3 regions of the Kitasatospora sp. NPDC049258 genome follow, and region 3 is predicted to be linked to each of the others. Evidence: predicted binding sites of a transcription regulator. Region 3 holds the regulator's gene; each other region holds the start of a gene.
The links. Region 3 encodes HrcA, which represses chaperone genes, less so after heat shock. Its sites were predicted from a motif close to TTNGCACTCNGNNNNNCNGAGTGCNAA; they were not measured.
Positions count from the first base shown of each region.

Region 1: a site for HrcA is predicted at 5,190-5,216, ahead of groES (co-chaperone GroES). Genes of this name have one in related genera too.
Region 2: a site for HrcA is predicted at 3,444-3,470, ahead of groL (chaperonin GroEL). Genes of this name have one in related genera too.

Region 1 is NZ_JBFAQT010000003.1:193,822-200,802, forward strand. It holds gene tsaB (tRNA (adenosine(37)-N6)-threonylcarbamoyltransferase complex dimerization subunit type 1 TsaB) at 2-655, shown strand; gene rimI (ribosomal protein S18-alanine N-acetyltransferase) at 679-1,197, shown strand; gene tsaD (tRNA (adenosine(37)-N6)-threonylcarbamoyltransferase complex transferase subunit TsaD) at 1,190-2,281, shown strand; gene AB0K43_RS04265 (hypothetical protein) at 2,278-2,538, shown strand; gene AB0K43_RS04270 (polysaccharide deacetylase family protein) at 2,579-3,454, shown strand; gene AB0K43_RS04275 (class I SAM-dependent methyltransferase) at 3,436-4,608, opposite strand; gene AB0K43_RS04280 (hypothetical protein) at 4,686-5,111, opposite strand; gene groES (co-chaperone GroES) at 5,360-5,665, shown strand; gene groL (chaperonin GroEL) at 5,765-6,981, shown strand, end outside.
Region 2 is NZ_JBFAQT010000014.1:3,736-10,716, forward strand. It holds gene AB0K43_RS14350 (glucosyl-3-phosphoglycerate synthase) at 1-568, opposite strand, end outside; SAM riboswitch class I at 736-879, shown strand; gene thrC (threonine synthase) at 897-2,174, shown strand; gene AB0K43_RS14360 (MoaD/ThiS family protein) at 2,229-2,507, shown strand; gene AB0K43_RS14365 (cold-shock protein) at 3,079-3,285, shown strand; gene groL (chaperonin GroEL) at 3,593-5,215, shown strand; gene AB0K43_RS14375 (hypothetical protein) at 5,339-5,692, shown strand; gene AB0K43_RS14380 (hypothetical protein) at 5,696-6,325, opposite strand; gene AB0K43_RS14385 (PadR family transcriptional regulator) at 6,427-6,774, shown strand; gene AB0K43_RS14390 (hypothetical protein) at 6,771-6,981, shown strand, end outside.
Region 3 is NZ_JBFAQT010000019.1:127,644-134,624, reverse strand. It holds gene AB0K43_RS18610 (PDZ domain-containing protein) at 1-2,205, opposite strand, end outside; gene AB0K43_RS18605 (16S rRNA (uracil(1498)-N(3))-methyltransferase) at 2,312-3,061, opposite strand; gene dnaJ (molecular chaperone DnaJ) at 3,195-4,337, opposite strand; gene hrcA (heat-inducible transcriptional repressor HrcA) at 4,410-5,489, opposite strand; gene htpX (zinc metalloprotease HtpX) at 5,721-6,641, shown strand; gene AB0K43_RS18585 (hypothetical protein) at 6,712-6,981, shown strand, end outside.

The DNA.
Region 1 (6,981 bases), on a different contig from region 3:
CGTGCTGCTGCTTGCGTTCGACACCGCCACCCCCGCCGTCACGGCCGCCGTCCACGACGGCGGGACCGTCCTCGCCGAGTCGTACCAGGTGGACGCCCGGCGCCACGGCGAGCTGCTCCTCCCGACCATCGAGCAGGTGCTGCGCGCGGCGGGCGTGGACAAGCACCGGCTGACCCACCTCGCGGTCGGCGTCGGCCCCGGCCCGTACACCGGCCTGCGGGTCGGCCTGGTCACCGCCGCCGCGCTCGGCCACGCGCTCGGCCTGCCGGTGCACGGGGTCTGCACCCTGGACGCGATCGCCCACCAGGCCCGCGCCGAGGGGCTGACCGGCCCGTTCACGGTGGCCACCGACGCCCGGCGCAAGGAGGTCTACTGGGCCTCCTACGACGCGGACGGCGCCCGCCTGGCCGGCCCGTCGGTGGACCGCCCGGCCGAGCTCACCGCACCGGCGCAGGCCGTCGGAGCCGGCGCGCTGCTCTACCCGGACGCCTTCCCCGGCGCCCGCGGCCCCGAGCACGTCTCGGCCGGCGCGCTGGCCGACTTCGCCGTCACCGAGCTCGCGGCCGGCCGCGAGCTGCTGCCCAACGTGCCGCTCTACCTGCGCCGCCCGGACGCCCAGGTGCCGGCCGGGTACAAGGCGGTGCTCCCGGCGTGAGCACCGCCGTCAGCCTGCGGCCGATGCGCTGGTGGGACATCGAACCGGTGATGGCGCTGGAGCTGCGACTGTTCCCCGAGGACGCCTGGTCGCCCGCCATGTACTGGTCCGAGCTGGCCGAGGCGCACCCCGGCGGGACCAGGCACTACACCGTCGCCACCGCCGCAGACGGCGGCATCGTCGGCTACGCGGGCCTGATGGCGGTCGGCGTCGAGGGCGACGTCCAGACCATCGCGGTGGCGCCCGGCCACCAGGGCGCCGGCCTCGGGGCCGCGCTGCTCACCGATCTGGTGGAGGAGTCCGCCCGGCGCGGCTGCACCGAGCTGCTGCTGGAGGTCCGGGTGGACAACCTGCGCGCGCAGCAGCTGTACGAGCGCTTCGGCTTCCAGCCGGTCGGCGTTCGCCGCGGCTACTACCAGCCCGCCGACGTCGACGCGCTGGTGATGCGCCTCGACCACCCCGCGCACGAACCGAAGCACGAACCGAACAACGATCCGAATCACGAACCGAAGCACGATCCGAAGGACCCCGACCATGGCTGACGAACCGCTCGTCCTCGGCATCGAGACCTCCTGCGACGAGACCGGTGTCGGCATCGTCCGGGGCACCACCCTGCTCGCCGACGCGGTGGCCTCCAGCGTCAACGACCACGCCCGCTTCGGCGGCGTCGTCCCGGAGATCGCCAGCCGCGCGCACCTGGAGGCGATGGTCCCGACCATCCAGCGCGCGCTGGACACCGCCGGGGTGAAGGCCACCGACCTGGACGGCATCGCCGTCACCGCCGGCCCGGGCCTGGCCGGCGCCCTGCTGGTCGGCGTCAGCGCCGCCAAGGCGTACGCGTGGGCGCTGGACAAGCCGCTGTACGGGGTCAACCACCTGGCCTCGCACATCTGCGTGGACCAGCTGGAGCACGGCAGGCTGCCCGAGCCGACGATGGCGCTGCTGGTCTCCGGCGGCCACTCCTCGCTGCTGCTCAGCTCGGACATCACCACCGACGTCCGCCCGCTCGGCGCCACCATCGACGACGCGGCCGGCGAGGCCTTCGACAAGGTGGCCCGGGTGCTCGGCCTCGGCTTCCCGGGCGGCCCGGTGGTCGACCGCGCCGCCCGCGAGGGCGACCCGAAGGCGATCGCCTTCCCGCGGGGCCTGAGCAACGCCAACGACCCGGCCTACGACTTCTCCTTCTCCGGTCTGAAGACCGCCGTCGCCCGCTGGGTCGAGGCCCGCCGCCGGGCCGGCGAGGAGGTGCCGATCGCCGATGTCAGCGCCTCCTTCCAGGAGGCCGTCACCGACGTGCTCACCCGGAAGGCCGTACGGGCCTGCAAGGACAGCGGCGTCGACCACCTGATGATCGGCGGCGGCGTGGCCGCCAACTCCCGGCTGCGCGAGATGGCCCAGCAGCGCTGCGACAAGGCCGGCATCGTGCTCCGGGTGCCCCGCCCGGGCCTGTGCACCGACAACGGCGCGATGGTGGCCGCGCTCGGCTCCGAGATGGTCTGGCGCAACCGGGCGCCCTCCGCCTTCGACCTGTCGGCGGACTCCTCGCTGCCGGTCACCGAGGTCTCGGTGCCCGGCGCCGGGCACGGCGACGTCCACGCGCACGCCCACCAGGCCCTGACCAGGTGACCCTCGCTCAGATGTGGGAGGCCCGGGCGGCCGACGGCCGGGCCGCCGAGCTGGCGGCCTGGGTGCTGGCCGAGGCGCTGCCCGCGGTGCGCTGCGCGGCCGGGGTGGAGCGGGCCGAGCTGCTGACCGCGCCGGGCGACCGGGTGCTGCTGATCACCTGGTGGTCGGGCGAGCCGCGACCGGTGCCCGAGCCGCCGGCCGAACTGCTCGCCAGGCCGGTGCACCGATGGTCCTTCACCCGTCAACACGTCGAGTAGCGTTCATTCCTGAGAGTTCGCTGGACGACGGGGGAGCGCGGTGAAGAGGACGTACGGCCTGGCGGTGCTGGCGCTGTTGGCGGCCGTGAGCGGGTGCAGCTCAGGGGCGGGCCAGGGGGCGGCGAGCCTGTCGACACCCGGCACCGCCGGCTCCCCGGCCAAGGCTCCGGCGCCGTCCACCGCCGCCCCGACCGGCCAGGGCGCCGCACCGGGCGGTGCCGGCTGGGCCAAGTGGGGGCTGACCGCCCTGCCGCAGGCCCCGGCCGCGCCCGCCGACAAGCCGATCAAGCTGACCAGGACCGGCCCGGTGCCGGTCTTCAGCGAGGTGCCGACGCACGACAAGGTCGTCTTCGTCACCCTCGACGACGGGGCCGAGAAGGACCCGAAGTTCGTCGAGATGCTGACCGACCTGAAGGTCCCGGTCTCGATGTTCCTGACCCGCGACATCGTCAAGGACGACTACGGCTACTTCAAGCCGCTGCAGGCGCTGGGCAACCACATCCACAACCACACCGTGGACCACCCGGTGATGAGCAAGCTGGCCCCCGACAAGCTGCACAGCGAGGTCTGCGACGCGCAGTCCGCGCTCACCCAGCAGTACGGCACCGCCCCGCTGTTGTTCCGCCCGCCGTACGGCGACGGCGCCAACTCCGCCGCGCTCAACACCGCCGTCCAGCAGTGCGGGCCGCGCGGGATCGTGCTCTGGCGGGAGTCGATGCAGATCCACGACATGCAGTACCAGGCCACCGACAAGAAGCTCCGGCCCGGCGACATCATCCTGGCGCACTTCCGCGGCCCCAAGGACCTCAAGGGCGAGACCATGACCGCGATGTTCGGCGAGCTGCTGGCCCGGATCCAGGAGCAGGGCTTCGCGGTGGCCCGGCTGGAGGACTACGTTCAGCCGCCGACCGGCTGACCCAGCATCATCAGCGGGCCGTCGTCGGTCCGGCACAGGATCACCGTCAGCGAGTTCGGTCCGGCCGGCCGCAACTGCCGGCGCAGCTCGTCCGGGACCACCGACACCCCGCGCTTCTTGATCACCACGGTGCCGACGGCGCGCTCGCGCACCAGTGCCTTCAGCGCCTTCGGCTTGTACGGCAGCACGTCGGTCAGCTCGAAGGCGTGCGCGTACGGGGTCTCCACCAGCCGGTCGGCGGTCAGGTAGGCGATCATCGGGTGGATCAGCCGGCCGCCGATCAGCCCGGCCACCTCGGCCACCAGGTGGGCCCGGATCACGGCGCCGTCCGGCTCGTACAGGTAGCGCCCGACCGGGCCCGCCTCCGGGTCCGCCAGCCGGCCGCCGGCCAGGCTGTGGTCACCGGGCAGCAGGGTGGCCCGGTGCGGCTCGGCGGCCCCGGTGCCGAACCACAGCACCGCCTCCTTGACCTCGCCGTGGTCCGAGACCCACTCCGCCTCGGTGCCCTCGGGAACCAGCTCGTGCGGGATGCCCGGGGCCACCTTGAGCGCTCCGAACGGGGTGCGGCGGGCGGCCTCGATCGCCCAGGACAGCGGCGGCGAGTACGCCTGGGGGTCGAAGACCCGGCCGCGCTCGGTGCGCCGGGCCGGGTCGGTGAAGACCGCGTCGAAGCCCGTCACGTCGACCTCGGCCACGTCGGCGCAGCGCACCTCGACCAGCTCGGCCAGGCCCAGCGCGGCCGCGTTCGCCTCCGCCACCGCACAGGTCAGCGGCGAGCGGTCGACCGCCAGCACCGCGACCCCGGCCCGGGCCAGCGCGATCGCGTCCCCGCCGATCCCGCAGCACAGGTCCGCGAGCCGCCGCACGCCGAGCGCGGCGAACCGCCCGGCCCGCCACTCGGCCACGCTGCGCCGGGTGGCCTGCTCCACGCCGTCCGGGGTGAAGTACATGAGATCCGCGTCCGGGCCGAACTTCGCCCGGGCCCGCTGCCGCAGCCGGGCCTGCTCGAAGGCGGCCCGGACCAGCTCGGCCGGGTACTCCCGGCGCAGCCGGGTGGCCAGCGCGAGCTCCTCCGCCTGGGTGAACTCGCGCAGTTCGGTCAGCAGGGCCTGGCCCTGGTCGGTCAGCAGGGCCCGGAACGATTCGATCTCCACCGCCCCATTGTCGGCGATCAAGCCGGCCCGGGGCCCGTCCGGCTCCGTCCGGCCCCGGCCCGGCGGGCCCGGGCGGCTCAGCGCGCCAGGGTCGCCGCCAGCACCCCGGCCAGCAGGACGGCCTGGACGGCGGCCGCGCCCCGGCGCCGGTGCAGCGCGAGCACCAGCGCGCTCGACGCCAGCACGGCGGCGGTGGCCGCGGCGATCAGCAGCGGGGCGCGGCCGGAGTGCGAGCGGTGCACGACCGGCTCGCCGGAGGCCGGGTACGCCACCCAGGGGAACGGGTGGCCGGCCCTGGAGAGCAGCAGGAAGAGCGCCGCCAGGCCGGCCAGCCAGACGTCCAGCGCGAGCACCAGCAGACCGAGTGCCGGCCGGCCGCCGACGCCGTCGTCCGGCCCCGGGTGCGGTCGCGCGCGCCGCGGCGCAGGTCGGCCGGTGTTGTCCGACGCGGCGTCAGGTCCGTTGGCACCGGGGTGTGGTGGTATCGGCTGCGAGGCGGGCATCACCGCAGTCTGCCCGGCGGCGGGCCGCTCGTACATGAGTACCGGTACTCGGTCGGATTCGAACGCCAGGCCGCGCCATTGGCACTCTGGTTGACTGAGTGCTAACCGGCGCCTAAGGTCATTCCTGGCACTCTCCCCAGGGTGAGTGCTAACGCGATGGACCATGTCTGACCCCCGCGACGGCAGGCCTGCGGACATCGCCACCTACCTGTTAGACAACCCCGTAATCTCCGAAGGGGAGCTCGGACGTGACCACCAGCAGCAAGGTTGCCATCAAGCCGCTCGAGGACCGCATCGTGGTCCAGCCGCTCGACGCCGAGACCACCACGGCCTCCGGCCTGGTTATCCCGGACACCGCCAAGGAGAAGCCCCAGGAGGGCGTCGTCCTGGCCGTCGGCCCGGGCCGCTTCGAGGACGGCCAGCGCCTTCCGCTCGACGTTGCCGTCGGCGACATCGTTCTCTACTCGAAGTACGGCGGCACCGAGGTGAAGTACCAGGGCGAGGAGTACCTGGTCCTCTCGGCTCGCGACGTTCTCGCCATCATCGAGAAGTAAGACGTTCCAGCCCGCCCCGGATCCGTGTCAGCAAGTGACAGGGGCCCGGGGCGTGGTTGTTGGCTCACGTACACCGGCACTTTCTGAGGAATCGGGATCATGGCGAAGACCCTGCAGTTCGACGAGGACGCCCGCCGCTCGCTGGAGCGCGGCGTGAACAAGCTGGCCGACACGGTCAAGGTGACGATCGGCCCCAAGGGCCGCAACGTCGTCATCGACAAGAAGTTCGGCGCCCCCACCATCACCAACGACGGTGTGACCATCGCCCGCGAGGTCGAGCTCGACGACCCGTACGAGAACCTCGGCGCGCAGCTGGTCAAGGAGGTCGCCACCAAGACCAACGACGTCGCGGGTGACGGCACCACCACCGCCACCGTGCTGGCCCAGGCCCTGGTCAACGAGGGTCTGCGCAACGTCGCCGCGGGCGCCGGCCCGGCCGCCCTGAAGAAGGGCATCGACAAGGCCGTCGCCGCCGTCTCCGAGCACCTGCTCTCGATCGCCCGCGAGATCGAGGGCAAGGACGACGTCGCCGCCGTCGCCGGCCTCTCGGCCCAGGACGCCCAGGTCGGCGAGCTGATCGCCGAGGCGATCGACAAGGTCGGCAAGGACGGTGTGATCACCGTCGAGGAGTCCAACACCTTCGGTGTCGAGCTCGAGTTCACCGAGGGCATGCAGTTCGACAAGGGCTACCTGTCGCCGTACTTCGTCACGGACGCCGAGCGCCAGGAGGCGATCCTCGACGACCCGTACATCCTGATCAACCAGGGCAAGATCTCCTCCATCCAGGAGCTGCTCCCGCTGCTGGAGAAGATCCTGCAGGGCGGCACCTCCAAGCCGCTGCTGATCATCGCCGAGGACGTCGACGGCGAGGCGCTGTCCACCCTGGTGGTCAACAAGATCCGTGGCACCTTCAACGCCGTCGCCGTGAAGGCCCCCGGCTTCGGTGACCGCCGCAAGGCGATCCTCGGCGACCTCGCCGTGCTCACCGGCGGCACCGTCATCTCCGAGGAGGTCGGCCTCAAGCTCGACCAGGTCGGCCTGGAGGTGCTCGGCACCGCCCGCCGCGTCACCGTCACCAAGGACGAGACCATCCTGGTGGACGGCGCCGGCGACCACGACGCGGTGACCGGCCGGGTCGGCCAGATCAAGGCCGAGATCGCCGCCAGCGACTCCGACTGGGACCGCGAGAAGCTGCAGGAGCGCCTGGCCAAGCTGGCCGGCGGCGTCTGCGTCATCAAGGTCGGCGCCGCCACCGAGGTGGAGCTCAAGGAGCGCAAGCACCGCCTGGAGGACGCCATCTCGGCGACCCGCGCGGC
Region 2 (6,981 bases), on a different contig from region 3:
CCAGCTCGGTGACCCGGCCGCCGCCGGCCGGGACGACCGCGCCCGCGGTCTCCAGCGGCCGGTCGTACATCGCCTTGACCAGCTGGATGCCCGGATCGGTGAGCAGCGGGCCGATGATCCCGGTGACGAAGGCGGGGTCGAACTCGCGCAGGTCGGCGTCGATGAAGCAGACGATCTCGCCGCGGGTGACCAGCAGCGAGCGCCAGAGCACCTCGCCCTTGCCGGGCTCGGCGGGCAGCCGGGGGAGGATGTCGTCCCGGTGCACCACCCGGGCGCCGGCCGCCGCGGCCCGCTCGGCGGTGCGGTCCACCGAGCCGGAGTCGACCACCACCAGCTCGTCCACCAGCGGCAGCCGTTCCATCAGTTCCACGCGGATCGCGGTCACGATCTCGCCGACGGTCGGCTCCTCGTCCAGGGCGGGCAGCACCACGCTCACGGAAGCGGCCGGGCCCGCCGCGCGCTTGGCGGCCAGCAGCGTCTCCACCGGGCGGTCGGCGGCCGCCCACGAGCGGCGGCGCAGCCAGGACGCCACCTGGGGCAGGACGTCGGGCCGGGGCTGGTCGGGCAAGATCTCGCTCCTCGGATGGGCGGCGCCGTCTCGGGTGTCGGACGCTATGAGGTGGTACCGGGGCCTTCGGATACAGTCTTGGTAATGCGATCCGACCTTCGCACGTCGGGGTGGGTCGCTGTGCACGACCACAAACGCGCTGTCGGCTGTAACGCCGCTCGCCACATTGCTCATCCAGAGGGACTGAGGGAACGGCCCGTTGAAGTCCCGGCAACCTTCCCGTCCGGCTAACTGACCGTCAGGTCGAGGCCCCGGCGGGACAGGTGCCAATTCCGTCCTGTGGCGCGCCCGCGTCACGGGGAAGATGAGGAGAGAGGCCTCCGCCATCATGGCTACCGCTACCCCTGTCGCAGCTCCTGCCGTCGACCTCGGCCCCGCCGCCGCGCTGTCCTGTCGCGAGTGCGGCGCCCGCACCCCGCTCGGCCCGAGCTTCGCCTGCGTCGAGTGCTTCGGCCCGCTGGAGATCGCCTACGACTTCGGCTCGTACGAGACCGAGGAACTGCGCAAGCGGATCGAGGCCGGCCCGGCCTCGATCTGGCGCTACGCCCCGCTGCTGCCGGTGCCGGCCGACGTGGCGTCCAAGCCGAACCTGAACCCCGGCTGGACCCCGCTGGTCAAGGCCGACAACCTCGGCCGCGAGCTGGGCTTCACCGCGCAGCTGCACGTCAAGGACGACTCCGGGAACCCGACCCACTCCTTCAAGGACCGGGTGGTCGCCTGCGCCATCGAGGCGGCGCGCGCGTTCGACTTCACCACCCTGTCCTGCTCCTCCACCGGCAACCTGGCCGGCGCGGTCGGTGCGGCGGCGGCCCGGGCCGGCTTCAAGTCCTGCGTCTTCATCCCGCACGACCTGGAGCAGGGCAAGGTCGTGATGGCCGGGGTCTACGGCGGCGAGCTGGTCGGCATCGAGGGCAACTACGACGATGTGAACCGCTTCTGCTCCGAGCTGATCGGCGACCCGGCCGGCGAGGGCTGGGGCTTCGTCAACGTCAACCTGCGCCCGTACTACGGCGAGGGCTCCAAGACGCTGGCGTACGAGATCTGCGAGCAGCTCGGCTGGCGGCTGCCGGAGCAGATCGTCATCCCGATCGCCTCGGGCTCGCAGCTCACGAAGATCGACAAGGGGCTGCAGGAGCTGATCAAGCTCGGCCTGGTGGAGGACCGCCCGTACCGGATCTTCGGTGCCCAGGCGGCCGGTTGCTCGCCGGTGTCGGCCGCGTACAAGGCCGGCCACGACGTGATCCGCCCGGTGAAGCCCGACACCATCGCCAAGTCGCTGGCGATCGGCAACCCGGCCGACGGCCCGTACGTGCTGGACATCGCCCGGCGGACCGGCGGCGCGGTCGAGGACGTCACCGACGCCGAGGTGGTCGACGCGATCAGGCTGCTGGCCCGCACCGAGGGCATCTTCGCGGAGACCGCGGGCGGCGTGACCGTCGGCGTGCTCAAGAAGCTGGTCGAGACCGGACAGCTGGACCCGGCGAAGGAGACCGTGGCGATCAACACCGGCGACGGCCTGAAGACCCTGGACGCCGTCTCCGACGCCGGGCTGACCGCCACCATCCGGCCGACCCTGGAGTCCTTCCGGGCCGCCGGCCTGGCCTGAGCCGAAGCCCCGCCCCCGACCCCCTCACCACCCCGCAGCAAGGAGTAGACGTCCATGAGCGCCACCGTCCGCATCCCCACCATCCTGCGCACCTACACCGGCGGCTCGGCCGAGGTGGCCGCCGAGGGCACCACCCTGGCCGAGGTGATCAAGGATCTGGAGCAGAACCACCCGGGCATCTCGGCCCGGATCCTGGACGACGCCGGGCAGCTGCGCCGCTTCGTCAACGTCTACGTCGACGACGACGACGTGCGTTTCGCCGAGGGCCTGCAGACCGGGATCAAGGACGGCGCGGCCGTCTCGATCATCCCGGCGGTGGCCGGCGGCTGCTGACCTCGGCCGACGCTCGTAGCAGCCTTGAGTCGCCGTCAGGACCGGAATGCCGAAATTCCGTTCCCGACGGCGGCTCTCGGCGTTCCGGTCGGACATTTGCCCACGTGGCTGGGTATAGAGTGCGTGTCGCAGGGGTATTCGAGGCCGATTCGAGGTGGCCCGCCCCGCACACCGGTCGGGTACGCAGCGGCTGTCCGCTCGCTGAGACCGGCGATCCGGGGCACGGAGCCGAACTGTCAGGCCGCCGTCAGAATTATTCCGGCGATATGTGACGTTGGTCCGCGATGTCCGGCGTCAATTGCTCACAAGTGCCGCTTTCATCCCGTCATATCCCCCGGGGCTCATAGCAATTGCCCAAAAGTTGGGCCTGTTGCAGAGGGCGCATGTCCGGATACATTCAGCCGCGGTCGACGCATTCACCCGCGTTCCGGTGGCCCTTTCGGGCCCCGGTGCGGTGGCTGCGGCGTGCACGGCTGCGCCCAGGGGGGGTTCCCCGGGCCGGCCTTCCAGACCTCTGGACCCGCACCCTGCGGGTCCGTGAAGGGCCAGCACAGCACAAGGGGAGTTCGGAATGGCTCAGGGCACCGTCAAGTGGTTCAACGCCGAGAAGGGCTACGGCTTCATCGCGGTCGACGGTGGTGCGGACGTGTTCGTCCACTACAGCGCGATCCAGATGGACGGCTACCGCACCCTCGAAGAGGGCCAGCGGGTCGAGTTCGAGATCTCCCAGGGGCAGAAGGGTCCGCAGGCGGACATGGTCCGCGCGCTGGTTGCGTGACCTCTTCGACCTGCGGAGCCTCGGTTCGGTCAACGAGCTGGCGGCCACAGATCATCGGCAGCAGGCCCGTACGGGAACCCCGTGCGGGCCTGCCGCCATGTTCGGGACACCCCGCGATCGGGCTTGCACTCGCCACCCGAGAGTGCTAATCATTGGCGTTAGCACTCTCGGTACGAGAGTGACAAACGGATCGGGTCGGTGAGGCCTCCCGGGAGCGGTTGGGGACAGGACCCCCGCTCGCAGGGCCGTCCGTCGCGGGCACCCTTCGGTCCGATGCAGTCGATCGCGTCCCGGAGGACCACTTCACATGGCAAAGATCATCGCGTTTGACGAGGAAGCTCGCCGCGGCCTTGAGCGCGGGATGAACCAGCTTGCCGACGCCGTCAAGGTGACGCTTGGCCCCAAGGGCCGCAACGTCGTCCTTGAGAAGAAGTGGGGCGCCCCCACGATCACCAACGACGGTGTCTCCATCGCCAAGGAGATCGAGCTCGAGGACCCCTACGAGAAGATCGGCGCGGAGCTCGTCAAGGAGGTCGCCAAGAAGACCGACGACGTCGCGGGTGACGGCACCACCACCGCCACCGTGCTCGCCCAGGCCCTGGTCAAGGAAGGCCTGCGCAACGTCGCCGCCGGCGCCAACCCGATGGCCCTGAAGCGCGGCATCGAGAAGGCCGTCGCGGCCGTCTCCGACCAGCTGCTCGCCCAGGCCAAGGACGTGGAGACCAAGGAGCAGATCGCCTCCACCGCCTCCATCTCCGCCGCCGACACCCAGATCGGCGAGCTCATCGCCGAGGCGATGGACAAGGTCGGCAAGGAAGGCGTCATCACCGTCGAGGAGAGCAACACCTTCGGTCTGGAGCTCGAGCTCACCGAGGGCATGCGCTTCGACAAGGGCTACATCTCGGCCTACTTCGCCACCGACCTGGAGCGGATGGAGGCGTCCTTCGAGGACCCGTACATCCTGATCGCCAACTCCAAGATCTCCTCGGTCAAGGACCTGCTCCCGCTGCTGGAGAAGGTCATGCAGAGCGGCAAGCCGCTCGTCATCATCGCCGAGGACGTCGAGGGCGAGGCCCTGTCGACCCTGGTCGTGAACAAGATCCGTGGCACCTTCAAGTCGGTCGCCGTCAAGGCCCCCGGCTTCGGTGACCGCCGCAAGGCCATGCTCGGCGACATCGCCATCCTCACCGGTGGCACCGTCATCTCCGAGGAGGTCGGCCTCAAGCTGGAGAACGCCGGCGTCGACCTGCTGGGCACCGCCCGCAAGGTGGTCATCACCAAGGACGAGACCACCATCGTCGACGGTGGCGGCGACAGCGACCAGGTCGCCGGTCGGGTCAACCAGATCCGTGCCGAGATCGAGAACAGCGACTCGGACTACGACCGCGAGAAGCTCCAGGAGCGCCTCGCCAAGCTGGCCGGCGGCGTGGCCGTCATCAAGGCCGGCGCGGCCACCGAGGTGGAGCTCAAGGAGCGCAAGCACCGCATCGAGGACGCCGTCCGCAACGCGAAGGCCGCCGTCGAGGAGGGCATCGTCGCCGGTGGTGGCGTCGCGCTGCTGCAGGCCGGTGTCGCGTTCGACAAGCTGGAGCTGGAGGGCGACGAGGCCACCGGTGCCAACATCGTCCGCGTGGCGCTGGAGGCCCCGATCAAGCAGATCGCGACCAACGCCGGCCTCGAGGGTGGTGTCGTGGTGGAGAAGGTGCGCAACCTCCCCGCCGGCCACGGCCTGAACGCCGCCACCAACGAGTACGTCGACCTGATCGCCGCGGGCATCATCGACCCGGCCAAGGTCACCCGCTCCGCGCTGCAGAACGCCGCCTCCATCGCGGCGCTCTTCCTCACCACCGAGGCCGTCATCGCCGACAAGCCCGAGAAGGCCGGCGCGCCGGCCGGCGGCGGCATGCCGGGCGGTGACATGGACTTCTGATCCTCCTTCGAGGATCGGCGAGTTCTGATCGTCCCGCGAGGGCGGTCTCCCCACCGGGAGGCCGCCCTCGCGGCGTTCCACCCGGCAGGGCGGCCGGGGTGCCGGGTGCGGGACAATGGGGGGATGCCCGCTGACATCGAAGCCGCACTGCACAGCGCCCGGGCGCTGATCCTCGCCGACCTGACCGCCCGGGACGTGGCGGACGCCGCCGTGGTCTCGCTGGTGGAGGACGCCGTGACGCACCGGCGGTGGTGGCTGGAGCAGTGGCCGGACGGCACCGAGTACGTGCTCGGGCTGGTCGCCCAGGACGTCCAGGACGCGCTGCTGGAGGCGTACGGGCGCTGGCCGCTGTGCACCGCCTGCGCCGAGGACGGCGACCCGCACGCGCTGGGCGTGGAGCCCGAGCTGGGGCCCGATCCGCACTGGGTGTGCGGCAAGGAGGGCCTGGTCGTCGCGCCGGTCGGGAAGCTCGCGTGAGCCCTAGGGCTCCAGCGTCCTGAGCTCGGCGGCCAGGTTGGCCCGGGCGGCGGCGTCGAATCGGGTGCGGGCGGCCTCGGTGCGGTAGAGCGCCGGCAGGGCGAGCAGCTGGCGCAGGATCGCCGCGCGCCCCGCCCGGAAGGCGTCCTCGGGGACGAAGCCGTACTCCTCGCGGACGGCCGCCGCGTACGCCGCGTACTGGTCCGGCGAGCCACCCAGGACGGCCAGGTCGGCGTCGCAGAGCAGCTCGCCGCCCCGGTCCCCGGGTGCCGGGTCGTGGGAGACGGTCAGCCGGACCAGCCGGGCGACCTCCTCGACCAGCGGCTCGGCCAGCCCGGCCGCGCGCAGCGCGCGGACCGCCAGCACCGCGCTGCGCTCCTCGTTCTCCGAGCGGTCGGGCCGGTAGACCGCGTCGTGGAACCAGGCCGCCAGCCGCACGGCGTCGGCGCCGTCGGCCGGCCCGGCCAGCGCGTCCACCTGGTCGAGCACCGCCCGCAGGTGGTCGGTGGTGTGGTAGCGGCGCTGCGGCTCGGCCCAGCGCTTGAGCAACTCCTCGCCGTACGGCTGCGGGTCGGCGGTCGCGCCGCAGCGGCGCAGCAGGTCCATCCAGCGGTCGAGCAGGTCGGCGGTCATGGCGCCCATTGTGGCCCGGTGCGGCGACGGACCGTCAGGGTGGGCCCGGGTTCCCGGATTCGCCTGACGGTATATACCGATGACCGGTATATCTAGATGGCATGACAGAACGTTCGATGCAGGAGCCCACGCTGCTCCTGCTCACCGCTCTCGCCGATGCCCCGCGGCACGGCTACGCCCTCATCCAGGAGATCGCCGCGATCTCCGACGGCCGGGTCCGGATGCGGGCCGGCACCCTGTACGGCGCGCTCGACCGGCTGCTCGGCCAGGGGCTGATCCGGGTCGAGAGCGACGAGGTGGTCGACGGCCGGGCCCGCCGCACCTACGCGCTCAGCGACACCGGCCGGGGCGCGCTCGCCGTCGAGGCCGAGCGGCTGCGCGCCGTCGCGGCCGAGGCCGAGCGGCGCCTGACGGCCTTCCGCCCCCGAGCGAACGGAGCCTTCGCGTGAGCGAGCCGATGCTGGACGCCGTGCTGCGGCTGTACCCGAAGGCGTACCGGGCCGACCGGGGAGCGGAGCTCGCCGAGGTGTACGCCTCGCTGGCCGGCGACACCGGGCGGCTCGGCCGGGCCCGCGAACTGCTCGGCCTCGCCGGGCACGGGCTGCGGCTACGGGCCGGGCTGACCTCCGCCGGGACGCCCGGGCGGCTGCTCGCCG
Region 3 (6,981 bases):
GACCAGCGGGCGGTAGCGCGCCAGCACGCCCGTCCAGTCGACGCCGTTCATGTCGGCGCGCCAGTAGTTGTCGCGCATCAGCCGGCCGTTCTCGTCGAACATCTGCCGCCACTCGGCGGCCGGGTCGACGGTGACCCGGACCCGGGCGAGGTCGACCTCCAGGTCGTCGTCCTCCCCCGCCTTGCTCTCCGCCGGGAGCACCCGCAGCCGGCCCTCGTCCAGCACCACCAGCCGGCTGCCGTCGCCGCTGACGGCGTAGGAGTCCACCCCGGCGACGAGCTCCTCGGCCCGGCGCCTGGTGAAGTCGAACCGCTCCAGGGCGGGCCGCGGGTGGCTGTCCTCCAGCGAGGCCGCGATGTCGCCCAGCTCGCCGAGCAGCGGCAGCCTGGTCCAGAGCACCCCTTCCTTGGTGGCGTGCAGGCTGCCGAACTGGCCGCCCTCGACCGGGAACGGGATGATCCGGTCGGCGATGCCCTCCAGGTCGACCCGGGTCACCGGGGGCTTCTCCTCGCCCTTGCCCGCGGCCTCGGTGGACTCCGTGGACTCGGCGGCCCGGCCCTCCTCGCCGGCCTTCGCCGGCTCCTGCGACTCGCCGCCCGCCGGCCGGCCGGCCCGCTGCGGGCCGAAGGGTGACGGGGTGTCGGCCGCCAGCGTGAGCAGGTAGGGCCGGGCCCCGGTCGGGAACGACAGGTCGAAGACGTACGAGTCGTAGACCGGGTCGAAGTTGCGGACCGAGAGGAAGGCCAGGTGCTTGCCGTCCGCCGTGAAGGCCGGCGAGTAGTCCGTGAACCGCTGCGGGGTCGCCGCCGCGACGGTGCGGTCCGCCAGGTCGGCCAGCATGATCTGGCGCAGGCTCCACGGGCCCAGGGTCGGCTGGGACCAGGCCAGCCAGCCCGAGTCCGGGCTGAACACCAGGCCGCTGACCTCGCCGTCACCGCTGCGCACCAGCTCGTGCACGGCGCCGTCGGCGAGCTCGACCAGCAGCAGCCGGCCGTCGTGCGCGGCGACCGCCAGCCGGCCGCCGTCCGGCGCGACCGCCAGGTCCAGCACCCGGCCGAGCTGCCCGGCCGCGAACCGGCGGCGCTCGGCGCCCAGCACGGCGGGGGCGTACTCGATCGCGTCCTCGCCCTCGGCGTCGGTCACCCAGACCACGCCCTGCGCGCCGTCCTTGCCCGGGACCACCCTGGCCAGCCGGGCCCGGGTACCGGGGGTCTGCTCCAGCACCCGGGCCGGCCCCTCGCGGTGCGTCAGCCAGTGCACGCTGCCGCGCACCACCACGGCGCTGGCCCGGCCGGTGCGGTCCGGCGCCACCGTCTCCAACTGCCCGGCGGCCGGGGTGGGGTGGGGCTGGCGGTCGGTCCGCGGACCGGCCGGGCGGACGTCCAGGCGGCGCGGCTCGGCACCGTCCAGGTCGTCCAGCAGCCACAGGTCGCCGCCGCTGTGCCAGATCACCCGGGTGCCGTCGGTGGTGGCGTTGCGGGCGTAGAAGCCCGGTGCCTGGGCGCCGCCGGCACCGTGCCGGCGGAGGTCCGAGCCGTCCGGCAGGCTGGAGTACAGCTGCCCGACGCCCTCGTGGTCGGAGAGGAAGGCGACCCGGCCGCCCACCCAGAGCGGGGACTCGATGTTGCCGTCCAGGTCCGCGTGCAGCCGCCCGAACTCCTGGGCGCCGATCCAGAGTTTGCCCGCGGTGCCGCCCCGGTAGCGCTTCCACCAGGCCGGCTCCCGGCTGATCGCGGAGAGCAGCAGCACCCGGTCGCCCGCCGGCTCGTAGGCCAGCCCGCCCACCGGGCCGTACGGCAGCCGGGTCGGCTCGCCGCCGTCCAGCGGCAGGGCGAACGCCCAGGAGCGCCGGATGGTGGCCTGCCCCGCGGTGGTGGTCGCGACCGGCCGGCCGTCCGGCGTCCAGCCGCGCAGCGCCGTGAACGGGCTGCCCCAGTGGGTGAGCCGGCGCGCCGGACCGCCGTCGACGGGCGCGACGTGGATCTCCGGAGCGCCGTCCCGGGTGGAGGTCCAGGCGACCTGCCGGCCGTCGGGCGAGAACCGGGGCCGACTGACCGGGGTCTGATCGGCGGTCAGCCGCCAGGCCCGGCCGCCGTCGACCGGGGCCAGCCAGATGTCGTCCTCGGCGACGAAGGTGACGAGGTCGCCGTGCAGATGCGGGTGGCGCAGGTAGGCGCCCGTGGAGGTGCTCTCTGGTTCGGTCACGGCAGCCACCCTAGGCACGCCCCGACGGGGCGGCCAAGGGTTTCTTCGAGGGCGAAACGCCCGCGCCGCGGGCCGGGCCGCGCTAGGGCTAGGGCTAGGGCTAGGGCTAGGACCAACGGCCGGTGCGGCCGAGCAGCAGGGCGCCGGCGGCCACCCCCGCCGTGGAGGTGCGCAGCACCGAGCCGCCGAGGCGGTGGGGGCGGGCGCCGGCCTCGGCGAAGGCGGCGAGCTCCTCGGGGGCCACCCCGCCCTCCGGGCCGACCACGAGCACGATGTCCCCGGTGGCGGGCAGCTCGGCGGCGGCCAGCGGCTCGGCGCCCTCCTCGTGCAGCACCGCGGCGAGCGCGGCCTGCCCGAGCAGCGGGGCGAGCTGGCGGGTCGTCATCAGGTCCCGGACCTCGGGGAAGCGCAGCCGGCGGGACTGCTTGCCCGCCTCCCGGGCGGTGGCGCGCCACTTGGCCAGCGCCTTGGCGCCGCGCTCGCCCTTCCACTGGGTGATGCAGCGGGAGGCCGCCCAGGGGATCACCACGTCGACCCCGACCTCGGTCATGGTCTCCACCGCGAGCTCGCCCCGGTCGCCCTTGGGGAGCGCCTGCACCACCACGATCCGGGGGCTCGGCTCGGGCTCGCGGCGCACCTCGGTCACCGTGACGTCCAAGCCGTCCTTGCCCTGCACGGCGGACACCGTGCCGTCCGCCCCGAGGCCCAGCCCGTCCGCGAGCGTGACCGACTCGCCCACCGCCAGCCGCTTGACCGCGGCCGCGTGCCGGCCCTCGGGGCCGTCCAGCCGCACCACCGCTCCGGGGGCGACTGCGGCCAGCCTCGCGGCCTCGACGACGAACACGGGCGCGGTCATGGGACGAACCTCCGGTGGATCCACGGCGCCCGGGGCCCGGGGCGTGAGAGGGGCGGGACGCGTCGGTGGGTGGCACCGTCGGTTCGGACGGTGCCACCCACCCATCGAGCTCGGTACGGCGGCGGGCCAGGCCTCAGCGCCCGTTGAACGCGTCCTTCAGGCGGGAGAACAGCCCCTGCTGCCCCGGCGCGAAGTGGCCGGCCGGCCGCTCCTCGCCGCGCAGGACGGCGAGCCGCCGCAGCAGGTCCTCCTGCTCGGGGTCGAGCTTGGTGGGCGTCTGCACCTCGACATGCACTATCAGGTCGCCCCGGCCGCCCCCGCGCAGGTGCGTGATGCCGCGCCCGTGCAGCGGGATGGACTGGCCGGACTGGGTGCCGGGCCGGATGTCGACCTCCTCCAGCCCGTCCAGGGTCTGCAGCGGCACCTGGGTGCCGAGCGAGGCCGCCGTCATCGGGATGGTGACCGTGCAGTGCAGGTCGTCGCCGCGGCGCTGGAAGGTGGGGTGGGTGGACTCGGCGATCTCGACGTACAGGTCGCCGGCCGGGCCGCCGCCGGGGCCGACCTCGCCCTCGCCGGCCAGCTGGATCCGGGTGCCGTTGTCGACACCGGCCGGGATCTTGACGGTGAGGGTCCGGCGGGCGCGCACCCGGCCGTCGCCGGCGCACTCGGGGCACGGGGTCGGCACCACGGTGCCGAAGCCCTGGCACTGCGGGCAGGGCCGGGAGGTCATGACCTGGCCCAGGAAGGACCGGGTGACCTGGGAGACCTCGCCCTTGCCGCGGCACATGTCACAGGTCTGCGCGGAGGTGCCGGGGGCCGCGCCCTCGCCGCTGCAGGTGGTGCAGGTGACGGCGGTGTCGACCTGGAGTTCCTTGGTGGTGCCGAAAGCGGCCTCCTCCAGGGTGATCTCCAGGCGGATCATGGCGTCCTGGCCGCGCCGGGTGCGCGAGCGCGGTCCGCGCTGGCCGCCGGCGGCGCCGAAGAAGGCGTCCATGATGTCGGAGAAGCCGAACCCGGCCGCGCCGAAGCCGCCCGCGCCGCCGCCTCCGCCGCCGTTCGGCGACAGCGGGTCGCCACCGAGGTCGTAGACCTGCCGCTTAGCGGGGTCGGAGAGCACCTCGTAGGCGGCGTTGATCTCCTTGAACCGCTCCTGCGTCTTCGGGTCCGGGTTGACGTCCGGGTGCAGTTCGCGCGCGAGACGTCGGAACGCCTTCTTGATCTCGTCCTGACCCGCGTCACGTCGGACGCCGAGTACCGCGTAGTAGTCCGTGGCCACCAAATGCTCCGGTTTGTTCCGCCTCTAGAAGTGCTTGCGACTGCTGCGCGCCGGCCTGCGGCGCGTCGTGTCCTACGACTCGGCCAGGATCTGGCCGACGTACCGTGCCACCGCTCGCACCGCCCCCATTGTGCCCGGGTAATCCATCCGGGTCGGACCGATCACCCCGAGCTTTGCCACGCTCTGGTCGCCCGAACCGTAACCGACCGAGACCACCGAGGTGGAATTGAGCCCCTCGTAGGCGTTCTCGTGGCCGATCCGGACCGTCATCGCGGCGTCCGCGGTCTCACCCAGCAGGCGCAGCAGCACCACCTGCTCCTCCAGTGCCTCCAGCACCGGCTGGATGGTCAGCGGGAAGTCATGTCCGAAGCGGGTCAGGTTGGCGGTGCCCGCCAGCATGATCCGCTCCTCGTTCTGCTCGGCCAGCGTCTCGAACAGGGTGGCCAGCACCGTGCTGACGGTCGCCCGCTCGGCCGGCTCGAACGCGGCCGGGAGGTCCTCCAGCGCCACCGGCACCTCGGGCAGCGGCCGGCCGCCGGCCCGGGCGTTCAGCTTGGCCCGCAGGTCCGCCAGGACGGTGTCGCCGACCGCGCCCGGGCAGTCCACGAGCCGCTGCTCGACCCGGCCGGTGTTGGTGATCAGGACCAGCATCACCTTGGCCGGGGTCAGCTGGACCAGCTCGATGTGCCGGACGGTGGACCTGGTCAGCGAGGGGTACTGGACCACGGCGACCTGCCGGGTGAGCTGCGCCAGCAGCCGCACCGTACGGGCCACCACGTCGTCCAGGTCGACCGCGCCCTCCAGGAAGTGCCGGATCGCCCGGCGCTCGGGGCTGCTCATCGGCTTGACCTCGGCCAGCCGGTCGACGAACAGCCGGTACCCCTTGTCGGTGGGGATCCGGCCCGCGCTGGTGTGGGGCTGCTGGATGAAGCCCTCCTCCTCCAGCGCCGCCATGTCGTTGCGCACGGTGGCCGGCGAGACGCCCAGGCTGTGCCGCTCGACCAGGGCCTTGGAGCCGACCGGCTCCTCGGTGCCCACGTAGTCCTGGACGATCGCCCGCAGCACCGCCAGCCTGCGGTCGTCCAGCGGACGGCCGACGGGGCGGGTCTCCACCGCGCGGGCCGGTTCGACGGAACGGGGCTCGTCGACCATGGGCACGCACCTCCGTCTTCGTCCGTTGAGCTGTTGAGTGTCCGATATCTGGCACTCCGGCAGGCAGAGTGCCAGGACCTTACCAGCCAGTGTAAGGCCCTGCTCCGACGGCAGGAACGGGCCGCCCCGGTGATCCTTCCCGCATCGCCGGGGCGGCGCAGGCGATGTGTGGTGCTCGGGGCCGCCCCGAGTGGCAGCATCGGAGGCGAGCGCGAGAGCGAGGGAGTGGCGATGTCGACTTCAGGGCAGCACTCCCGGTTCGCCCCCGATCGGGGGCTGACCGGTCGGATGGTCACCACGATGTTCCTCATCGGCCTGGTCTACGTGGGCTTCACCGGGCTGCTGATCGTCCTGCTGCGCGGGGCCTGGCCGCTGATCGTCCTGATCTCCGGCGGGCTGTTCGTGGCCCAGTTCTGGTTCAGCGACAAGATCACCGAGCGGGCGATGGGCGCCCACGAGGTCACCGCCGAGCAGTACCCGCAGCTGCACGGCACCATCGACCGGCTCTGCGCGCTGGCCGACATGCCCAAACCCCGGGTGGCGGTGGCCGTCAACGACATGCCGAACGCCTTCGCCACCGGCCGCAAACCGGAGAAGTCCGTGGTGTGCGTCACCACCGGGCTGCTGCGCCGGCTGGATCCGGAGGAGCTGGAGGGCGTGCTCGCCCACGAGCTCTCGCACGTCGCGCACCGGGACGTGGCGGTGATGACCATCGCCGGCTTCCTCGGCGTGCTGGCCGGTGCGATGACCAGGATCGCCCTCTACGGCGGAATGATGGGCGGCAACCGCAACAGCAACGACAGCAACGCGGCCATCGCCATGATCATCATCCCGCTGGCCAGCATGGTGGTCTACGCGCTCAGCTTCCTGCTCACCCGGCTGCTCTCCCGCTACCGGGAGCTGGCCGCCGACCGGGCGGCCGCCCAGCTGACCGGCCGGCCGAGCGCGCTGGCCTCGGCGCTCACCAAGGTGACCGGGCAGATCGCCGCCATCCCCAGCAAGGACCTGCGCCAGGCGCAGCCGTACAACGCCTTCTACTTCGCCCCCGCGCTGAGCGCCCGGGACGCCGCCACCCAGCTGTTCTCCACCCACCCTTCGCTGGAGCAGCGGCTGGCCCAGCTGGCGAAGATCTCCGGCGAGCTCGGCCACTGAGACGCCGGCCCGCCGCGTATCGACCCACCGCCGTATCGACCGGCCGCCGTATCGACCCGAGGAGCTCGACGTGGGATTCCTGGACGCCCTGCTCGGCCGTAGCAAGCCGGTCAAGCCGGATCTCGACCAGCTGTTCGGCGTGCCCTCGGCGGCCCTGACCCTGGAGGCGGCCGCCGGGTTCCGGCCGACCGGCCTCGGTTCGGTCTGCTTCGCGGCGGTCGAGGGCGGCGCCTTCGCCGAGGTGGAGCGGCAGGTCCGGGCGCTGCTGGACGCCGACACCCCGAGCGGCGGCGTGCCGGTGGAGGCCTCGCAGGACGCCTACGGGTACTCCTGGCTGCTC